Regions from separate parts of the Arthrobacter sp. TmtSoilC48 genome, predicted to be linked through region 2. Evidence: riboswitches for the same ligand, from Rfam matches in the RefSeq annotation. Region 2 holds a riboswitch; each other region holds the start of a gene.
The links. A riboswitch is a leader RNA that binds a small molecule or an ion and turns the genes downstream of it on or off. The one in region 2 is predicted to bind thiamine pyrophosphate.
Positions count from the first base shown of each region.

Region 1: linked by a shared signal. The riboswitch ahead of thiO (glycine oxidase ThiO) and the one ahead of AC6I97_RS11510 (bifunctional hydroxymethylpyrimidine kinase/phosphomethylpyrimidine kinase) in region 2 are both predicted to bind thiamine pyrophosphate.
Region 3: linked by a shared signal. The riboswitch ahead of AC6I97_RS05100 (ECF transporter S component) and the one ahead of AC6I97_RS11510 (bifunctional hydroxymethylpyrimidine kinase/phosphomethylpyrimidine kinase) in region 2 are both predicted to bind thiamine pyrophosphate.

Region 1 covers NZ_AP046049.1:2,004,722-2,007,987, reverse strand. The annotation lists gene AC6I97_RS09535 (thiazole synthase) at 1-281, opposite strand, end outside; gene thiS (sulfur carrier protein ThiS) at 285-521, opposite strand; gene thiO (glycine oxidase ThiO) at 518-1,774, opposite strand; TPP riboswitch at 1,767-1,884, opposite strand; gene thiE (thiamine phosphate synthase) at 1,912-2,595, shown strand; gene AC6I97_RS09515 (ferritin-like fold-containing protein) at 2,640-3,266, opposite strand, start outside.
Region 2 covers NZ_AP046049.1:2,442,659-2,445,924, forward strand. The annotation lists gene AC6I97_RS11505 (Rne/Rng family ribonuclease) at 1-1,319, shown strand, start outside; TPP riboswitch at 1,464-1,562, shown strand; gene AC6I97_RS11510 (bifunctional hydroxymethylpyrimidine kinase/phosphomethylpyrimidine kinase) at 1,554-3,110, shown strand.
Region 3 covers NZ_AP046049.1:1,065,394-1,068,659, forward strand. The annotation lists gene mnhG (monovalent cation/H(+) antiporter subunit G) at 1-170, shown strand, start outside; gene AC6I97_RS05090 (DUF4235 domain-containing protein) at 214-474, opposite strand; gene AC6I97_RS05095 (NUDIX hydrolase) at 511-1,188, opposite strand; TPP riboswitch at 1,393-1,529, shown strand; gene AC6I97_RS05100 (ECF transporter S component) at 1,609-2,229, shown strand; gene AC6I97_RS05105 (ABC transporter ATP-binding protein) at 2,229-3,266, shown strand, end outside.

The sequences.
Region 1 (3,266 bases), 440 kb from region 2:
AGCTCCGCGGTCATCACGGCGTCCTTGGCAGTAAAACAGCCAGCCGTGTTCGGCAGGACCCGGATGTTGTGGTCCACCAGGAGCTGGAACAATGAACCTGTCTCGGCCGGTGAGTATCGGCGCATCGCAACAGTGGTCAATTCCGTTCCTGAAGCCAGGAGGGCTGCTCCCAACCCGTCCAGGCTCGGCGCACCACCGGTACCCATGATCAGGCGGGAGCCGAATTCGACGCCGTCGATCACCAAAGCGTCAGTGCTCACGTCAGTTTTTGCTGCGGTCATTTTTCAGCCTCCCTGGACTGCGGTTACGAGTTCGAGTTCGTCTCCATCGGCGAGCGCAGTCGCTGCCCATTGGCTGCGCGGCACAACCTCCGAATTACGTGCGACGGCGACACCCAGCTTGCCGCCGTCGGCTGCCTGTCCCCGGTGGTCCAGCGCGCGGCCTGTGATGGCACTGACGAGTGTGCTCACGGACGCGTCGTCCGCCACGGCGTGTTCGGAGCCGTTGAGTTTGATGTTCATGGTGTGTCCTTGATTGCTGGTTGGAGGAGGTGATCCTGAGTTGCCGTAAATCGATCAGGCCGGAAAATGGACCATCGGGGGTCGGCTGGGCCGCTGATCAGTCCGCCTACGATTTTGGCGGCCACAGGCGTCAAGAGAACGCCGTGGCGGAAGAACCCGGTGGCGATCACGAGACCGTCGATGGTGCCCCCGGGCCCGGTAACTCGTCCAAGTAGGGGTGCGTTGTCCGGTGTGCCTGGCCGTGCACGGGCTGTCGCTTCCAACAGTTCCAGCTCCGCCACGGCAGGAACCAACACTTGGGCGTCACGCAGGAGTTGATAGACGCCCCCGGCGGACACTGCGTTGCTGGACGCAGACAACCCGTCCTCCCGCTGGGTGGCTCCAATCACCACCGTTCCGTCGTCGCGGGGGACGATGTAGACCGGCACCCCGCGGACCATGCCCCGGATGGTGGATGTGAGCAGCGGCTGGAGGTGTTGGGGAACGCGCAGCCTGAGAATGTCGCCGTAAACGGGCCGCAGGGGCAGGTTGAGACCCTCGGGGAGACCGCCGATCCTGGCTGCATCCAGCCCGCAGGCGAGCACAGTCTCTGAGGCCCAAACAACGCGCCCGGCGCCCGAATCGAGCTGGACCCCGCAGACGCGTTCCCCGTCCCAGAGCAAACGGGACGCTTGGAACGGCAGGGCGAAACCGTCCTCCGCTCCGGAAACCCAGGTTGCGTCACTTGGTCCGTGGGCTGATAACCCGTCCAGGAGGCATCGTGCAAGGCGCCGCGGATCCACTTGGTGATCGGCCGGTATGTCGAAGGCACAGGAAATCCCGGGGCTGAGCAAAGGCTCGCGCTCGCGCGCTTCACGCAAAGACAGTGGCTCCACGCGCAGCCCCGCGGCCTGCTGGACCGTGCGGAGGTCTGCCAGCGCACGGCGGTCGGCGGCGTCCGCACCAACGGCGATTGTCGACGTCGTGCGGTATCCGGCGGCTGATTCGCTGCCGTGGACGCTCCGGACGAAAGCCGGCCACAGTTGGGAGGATTCCAGCATGAGTTCCAGGAGGTCTTCCTCCTGGTAGTGGAGTTCACTGACCGGAGCCAGCATTCCGGCGGCAGCGAACGTCGCACCCGCTGCGGGAGTGGGATCAATGAGGACCACAGAGCGGCCCTGACGGCGGGCTTCGTGGGCGATGCCAAGGCCGATGACGCCACCACCAATGACTGCCACGTCTGCCTGCAAGGGGATTTGGCGGGATTCTGCCATATGTTTCCTTCCCTACGCCGGTATTAGCCGGATCAGGTCAAGCGGTCGGCGCTGAAGCCCTCTCAGCCGGACGGTCATATGACGCTGTCACGGCTCCCGCAGTACGTGCCCAGTTTAGAGGAACTACTCTGGTTTCCATGACCCAGCATGATGTCCACACCACTGCCCGCCTTTACTTGTGCACTGATGCCCGCAAACGCCAGGGCGATTTCGAAGACTTCGTCGACGCCGCGTTTGAGGGCGGCGTCGACATCATCCAGCTTCGCGACAAGACGCTCGAGGCCGCCGAGGAGCTTGAGGTCCTGGAGGTCCTGCACAACGTTGCCCAGCGGCACGGAAGGCTGTGGGCCGTCAACGACCGCGCCGATGTTGCCAGTATTTCCGGGGCTCCGGTGTTCCATATCGGCCAAAAAGACATCCCGTTACGCGCTGCACGGCACCTCCTCCACGACCGCACGGTCATCGGCCTGTCCACCCATACCCCGGACCAGGTTGACGCCGCGATAGCTGCCTCCCCCGGCAGGAGCGGACTGGATTATTTCTGTGTTGGCCCGGTGTGGGCAACGCCCACAAAGCCAGGCCGTGAAGCAGTTGGGCTGGACCTGGTCACATATGCCGCGGAAGCCGTAAAGCGCGCGGATGAGGAGACCGTAGGCGGCGTCCTCCTCCCCTGGTTCGCCATCGGCGGCATAGACCTCACCAATGTTGAACAGGTGGTTGCAGCCGGAGCCAGCCGGATCGTGGTGGTACGTGCCATCACTGAGGCGGAGGACCCGACGGCGGCGGCCAAGACCTTGCTGGAAGCGCTCGACGCCGGATAACCACCCCGGCGCCTTGGCTGCTGCGGAGGATATTCGAAAGTGTCCTAAGCCGTGAGCCCCAGCCCGGACATGCGTCGCCCATGCCGCTCCGCCAGCTCAGCGGTGAGGGCCTTGACTGCATTGCGTGCATCCCCGCCGCCCTTGAGCAGCGGTCCCAGCTGGGGATGTTCCATGCCTACGCGTTGTGCTTGCGTCAGGGCTTCACCGACCAGGCGGCGGCCCCACAAAGCCAGGCGCGACGCCAGGCGGGGGTCATCAGACAGGGCCCTTCGCAGGAGGATGCGTAAAACTTCCGTGGCTTGGTCGGCGGAGGCCACCTTCTGGACAAAGAGTTGCGTCCCGCCGTCAAGGAACGACGCGACCATGCGGTAGAAGTCCGATGACACGGTGTCGATCACATAGGCCTTCATGACGGATTCAAACCAGTCCGCTGGCTTTGTTCGCTCGTGGAAGTGGTCAAACGAGCGCTGGAACGGAAGCATGGCTTCTTCGGCATCGAGTCCCATCTCCGAGAGCCGGCTGCTGATCAAGGCGAAGTTTCCGTAAGCGCCGACGGCGATCTTTGCCAGTACTGCCCTGTCATGGAGGTTGGGAGCGTACCGCGAGTCGAAAGACAGCCGGCCAAACGCGGAGAGCTCGCCGTACGCCATGGCCCCCAGCAGCTCCGAAGA
Region 2 (3,266 bases):
TCCTGCCGTCAGGCGGTTCCCTTGTCATCGACCGCACCGAGGCCATGACCGTGGTGGACGTCAACACAGGTAAGTTCACCGGCAGCGGTGGAAACCTTGAAGAAACCGTCACCAAGAACAACCTTGAAGCGGCCGAGGAAGTAGTTCGCCAGCTGCGCCTGCGCGATATCGGCGGCATCATTGTCATCGACTTCATCGACATGGTCCTTGAATCCAACCGTGACCTGGTACTCCGCCGATTGGTGGAATGCCTGGGCCGTGACCGCACCAAGCACCAAGTGGCTGAAGTGACGTCGCTTGGTCTGGTGCAGATGACACGCAAGCGCATGGGCACAGGCTTGCTTGAAGTGTTCGGTGAGCAGTGCGAGCACTGCGCCGGACGCGGCGTCGTCACCCATGATGAGCCCGTGGAACACCGACGCGCCAACGTAGTTGCCGCCGAGCACCACCGTCCACACACAGAACCGCAACAGCCTGCTGCCCGGAATGAACGCAAGCGTCGCCGTGGGAAAGGTGGGGGAGCGGTAGCCGAGGAACCAGTCTCCACCCACAGCACCGCTGCCGCCCCGGTAGCTGCGCCAAGTGGCAAGGAGTCGGTTGACCCCGTTCGCCAGGCGAAGGCCGAGGCGACCAGGGCGGCTCTTGCCACCATCGCCGCTGCAGCGCATGCCGCGCACTTGCACGACGACGAAGTTCACCGCGCGGAGGAACTGGCACGCGCAGCCGGTCAGCATCACGACACAGCTGAATCCGTGTCTGATACGGCAACCGGCGATGCCGGGGGAGCGGCCGCAGCTGATGCCGCCAGCCATGAAGCAGCGGTTCGGGAGGCACGGTCCACGCCCGTTTTGCGCTTCGGCGGCGAAGAAGTGGCGCTTCCATTCGTGGAGCACCATGAGGAACCATCTGCGGGCAAGCCGGCCATGAGCCTGGACCTGCTGGCGGAGGCGTTCTCGCACCTCGGTGCTGCACCGGCTGCCGAGGAAAAGACCGTGGATACGGTTTCCGGACCTGCCACGGCTTCCGAAACTTCCGCTGCCTCCGCTGCCACTACCTCCGCTGCCAGTGCTGCGGCCACCGACGGTCAGAACGATCGTTCTTCGCGTTCGCGTGGAAGTCGAGGCCGAAGGAACCGTAGCGCGAGCAGGGCACAGGGTGCCGCAAACGAAACCAGCGTGGAGCACCACGAGGTAACTGCCGCAGCCGCGGGTGGAACGGCCCACGAGGCCAAAGCGCCGGCAGCGGAAGAGCCTGCCAAAAAGAAGGCAGCTGACGAGCCCATCATCCTCGGCGTAGGAGTTCCAGCTTCGGAGTTGTAAGCACGTCAGCACTGATGACGTATTGAAAGAGTCCCGCAGTATCCGATGTCGTCGGATACTGCGGGACTCTTTTGTCGCCGGCAGTCACATCCATGCACCCAAGCAGGCCGGTTCCCGGACCGCTGGACTTCCCGGCTACGCTAGGAAACTGACACGGGGTGCCGGGCGCTGGGCCTGGCTGAGATCCAGACCCGTTGAACCTGTCCGGTTAGCACCGGCGAAGGGATGTCCATCATGGCTTCATTGTCGAGTTCCCCTGTCTACCCCCTTGACCCCGCCGGTAGCGTTGGCGGACCCGTGGCTGCCCGGCAACATCCGCGGGTGCTTAGCATTGCCGGTTCGGATCCGTCCGGAGGCGCAGGGATCCAGGCAGACCTGAAGAGCATTGCTGCGCACGGTGGTTACGGAATGGCTGCCATCACGGCGCTCACGGCACAGAACACCCTTGGAGTCAGTGCAGTCCATGTTCCGCCCGTGGAGTTCCTGCGCCAGCAACTGGACGCCATCAGCAGCGATATTGAGATTGATGCCGTCAAGATCGGGATGTTGGGTGACGCGTCCGTCATCCACGAAGTCCGCAGGTGGCTCGAAGACGTGCGTCCCGCCGTCGTGGTCCTTGACCCGGTGATGGTGGCCACCAGCGGCGACCGGCTTCTGCGTGGGAACGCCGAAGCCGCGCTTCGCAGCCTCCTGCCTTTGGCGGATCTCCTTACCCCCAACCTTCCCGAACTGGCTATGTTGCTGGGGGAGCCTGACGCCCCGGACTGGGCCACTGCTCTTGACCAAGGCAAGCGTCTGGCTGCCGAATGTGGAACGACCGTCCTGGTGAAGGGTGGCCATTTGGCAGGAGCGGAATGTCCTGATGCCTTGGTCAATACGAGCGGCTTGCTGCGGCAGGACGTTATCGAGGTGGCCGGTCCCCGCGTGGATACCCGGAACAGCCACGGAACGGGCTGTTCGCTCTCCTCGGCATTGGCCACGGTGCAGGCCCGCAGAGGTGACTGGGAAGCGTCACTGCGGGAGGTTAAGCCGTGGCTGCTGCAGGCCCTTTCTGCGGCCGACGGGCTCGACGTGGGCAGGGGCAGCGGGCCGATCCAGCACTTTCACCATCTGGAGCCGACACGGAATCCTGCTGGCCGGTCCGGCGATTTTGCCGCGCGACTTTGGGCGGAAGCCACGCCGGAGTTGGACGCAATCTACGGCCTGGCCTTCATCCAGGGCCTGCAGTCAGGGAGGCTCCCTGAGCCCGAGTTCAACTACTACCTGGCCCAGGATGCCATCTACCTCAACGGCTATTCCCGGGTTCTGGCCCGCGCCGGTGCCCTTGCCCCCACTGAGGAAGAGCAGCTCTTCTGGGCCAAGGCGTCACAGACCTGCCTTGAGGTCGAGTCCGAGCTTCATCGGAACTGGCTGAGCACGCGCCCGGCTCCGACGCAGACCGGACCCGTGACCAAGTCGTACGTGGACCACCTCCTGGCCACTTCCGCGTCCGGCAGTTACGCTGTGTTGCTCGCAGCAATCCTGCCCTGTTACTGGCTGTACGCGGAGGTAGGCCGGCAACTCCACGCGGCCTACGTGGATGCAGGCGCACCCGGCGACCACCCGTACGCCGACTGGTTGAAGACCTACGCCGACGAGGAGTTTGCTGCCGCAACCCGCAAAGCGATCGACCTTACGGACGCAGCCGCCCTCAAGGCCTCTGCGCAGGAACGCGAGGCCATGGTTGAGGCCTTTACACACTCTTGCCGCTACGAGACGGCCTTCTTTGATGCGCCAAGGCTCTTCGCCTGAGTTCGATTTCCGTGGTTTCTGCATAGCCGATCGACGAAACTCCCGCGCGTCGCCAGCCAGATCGCAGCATTCCCGCCCAAACCCTGTAGGCTGTATGGGCACGGTGCCGGGAGAGTCCGTTACAACTGGTGATGCAAGTCACCCGATAGCCTCCGG
Region 3 (3,266 bases), 1.4 Mb from region 2:
TTCTCGTGGTGGCCTGGATATTCCAGCTGCTGACCGCACCGGTCTCCGCACACATGGTGGGCCGCTCCGCTTACCGAACCAAACATGGGCACCGCGAACTGCTCACCAAGGATGAGCTTGAAGCGGTTGTCCAAAGGGCAGCCGGCGACGGTTCCACCCCGGATCCTTAGGGTTCCACCCCGGACCTAAGACAACGGGATGGCTGTGCCCGGCCTAGACGATGTCGTGCGTCTTTGCGAAGCGGGCGATGGCACGCTGGGTGCCACGGCTCGCGAAAACCTGGATGAGCGTACTGACGAAGGCCGAAATCAGCGCGAAGGACAAAGCTGAGCGGAGGCTCGTTTCCATATCGTCGTGGCCCGTGGGCGGCTTGTTGCCGGTGGCCTTTTCCCAGCCCTTGTTGACCAACTTGGTGCCGACGAATCCGGCTGCAAGGCTTACTCCGGCACCCAGCAGCTTGAAAAAGAGGTTCATGCCCCCAGCCTAGCCTCACATACAGGCGGGTTGGGACTAGCGGCGGTTTTCGCGTTCCTTGAGGAAAGCTGCCATGGAACCGCGTGGTGCCAGGACAGGAACAACATCGTGATCGGCTTCCCAGACGGCATCCACGGTTCCGAGACCGGAAATTTCCTTGAGCAGGTAATACGTGGGTGGCATCAGCTGCAATTTACCGGCCGCCTCAGCCGCCAGGATCCCGTCCACCGGCATCCAGAGTGATTGCCACGCTTCAGTGGTTTGGTGCTGGGGTGCTGCTTCCGGAGCAGGCTTGGCTACATAGAAGTACGTGTCGAAGCGCTTGGGCATGTCCGTGGGCGTGACCCAGTTTGCCCAGGGGCGAAGGTCTGAGGCGTCAAGGCGAAGTCCGGCCTCCTCCCAAACTTCCCGCAGGGCAGCGGTGAGCACCATGCCTGACTTTGCCGGGGCCTGTACAGGATCGACGGCGATGGAACTCAGGTGCCAGTCTGCAGCGTGCTGTTCCAGCAGCCGGACAGGGTAATCCCATCCATCCTGGTCAGCGGCATCAACCCGGCCGCCCGGAAAGACCACCATGCCGGCGGCGAAGTCCATGGTGGCAACCCTGTGCTGGACGAAGGCCTCAAGCCCGCCCGGTGCGTCACGGAGCAGGATGACGCTCGCGGCAAGGCGGGGTTGGGGAACTGGCATGTCCGTAATGGGAAGGTCCGTCATGAAATACCCCTTTGCCGCGTCGATTCCTGCTGGATCATTGTCTCAGGTCCTGTTGTGGGGCCCGGTGTGCGTGCTCAGACCGGAGAATGGGGCGCAGAGCCGGCCCCGCAACGCAGGAGAAGGGGAGCCAACCGCTTTGTGACTAGCCCGAGGAGCCCACGAACACCCACAGGTGTAAACTGAACCACGCCCATAAGGGCAGATTAATAACGACAGGGGAGCGCCGCCGTCGGACCTTGCAGAGATGCAGGTGACGCGAGGGCGCTGAGAGTGCGGACAGCCGCAGACCCTCGAACCTGATCCGGTTAGTACCGGCGCAAGGGAGTCGAGCTTCTCAGAGTGTCCGGATCCGGGCGGCGCAGGCCGGCCGGGGGTTTCCGGGGAGCACTTTCCCCTCCTGTACCTCAGGAGGCAGAAAAAATGACCACGGCAAGCGTGAAGAAAACCAGTTATAACTGGCGTGTTGTAGACATCGTGGTGGCAGCTTTGATTGCCATCGCCGGCGGCGTGATCTTCTGGGCCTGGTCCCAGGGCGCCGCAATCGTATCCATCCCCATGAACGCCACGTATCCGCCGCTCACCGGTTTGATCGCCGGTGGCTGGATGATCCCGGCCGTCCTGGGCATGCTCATCATCCGCAAGCCGGGCGCAGCCCTGTTCTGCGAAGCCGTCGCCGCCACCGGCGAACTCATCATGGGTTCCCAGTACGGCACCACCGTCCTCATCTCCGGCGTCCTCCAGGGACTGGGCGCGGAACTCGTCTTCGCTGCGTTCCGGTACAAGAAGTTCGACCTCTCCGCTGCACTCCTCGCAGGTGCCGGCTCGGGCCTCTTCTGCGGTCTCAACGATTCCTTCCTGCCTTGGGGCTGGAACATCGCCTACGAAGCAATCGACAAGCTGGCTTACATCGCCTTCACCACGCTCTCCGGTGCGATCATCGCTGGCGCGCTGTCCTGGGTTGCCACCCGCGGGTTGGCCAAAACCGGTGTACTGAGCTCCTTCGCGTCGCGGAAGGCTGCTTCGGAGCCCGTCTTCAACTAATGCCTGCCACGCAAAGCAGCGGCCAGGTGCGGCCTGCCGCCATTACCGCCCAAGGGTGGGGATGGCGGCATGCCGGGCGTTCCACACCCGCCATCCAGGACCTCGATCTCCGGATCGGGCCCGGCGAGCGTGTGCTCTTGCTGGGTCCATCCGGCGCAGGGAAGTCGACACTGCTCCACGCCCTCGCCGGTGTGCTGGGTGACGAGGAAGACGATTCCGACGAGACCGGCTCGCTGTTGATCGACGGCGTTGCTCCCCGCGAACAGCGCGGCCGCGCAGGTCTGATGCAGCAAGATCCGGAAACCCAGGTAGTGCTGTCCCGGGTGGGTGACGATGTCGCGTTTGGCGCCGAAAACCTGGCCGTTCCCCGGGAAGAAATTTGGGCGCGCGTCCATGAAGCGCTCGACGACGTCGGGTTGCGCACCGCTGCAGGCGGCGGCTTGGCACTGGATCACCCGACGGCGGCCCTCTCCGGCGGGCAGAAGCAGCGCCTTGCGTTGGCTGGCATCCTCGCGATGCGGCCCGGGCTGATCCTCCTGGACGAACCTACGGCCAACCTGGATCCGGTGGGCGTGCTTGAGGTTCGGGACGCCGTGCAGCGCTGCCTGGACAAGACCGGTGCCACTTTGGTCGTGGTGGAACACCGCGTGTCCGTGTGGAAGGACCTGGTGGACAGGATCGTGGTCCTCCAGCCACCCTCGGCCGGGGGCGGTGTGCTCCTGGACGGCCCCCCGGATCAGGTGCTCACAGAGGCCCGCACCATGTTGATGGCAGCGGGAGTGTGGGTGCCCGGGTACGTTCCGGCTACTCGCGCCCGCAGGAGCACAAGTCAGGAGTTGGGCGGCCATGAATCCACCGCCCAACTCCTCCTGGTGGCACAGGATCTGGCTGTCTCCCGTGAGAAGTCGCGCCGTCGCCGCTTCAAAACCATCCCACCCGTCCCCGTGCAATCGGGTATCAGTGCACAAGTACGGGCTGGCCAGGCACTCACCATCACGGGTCCGAACGGTGCCGGCAAATCTACTTTTGCGCTCACC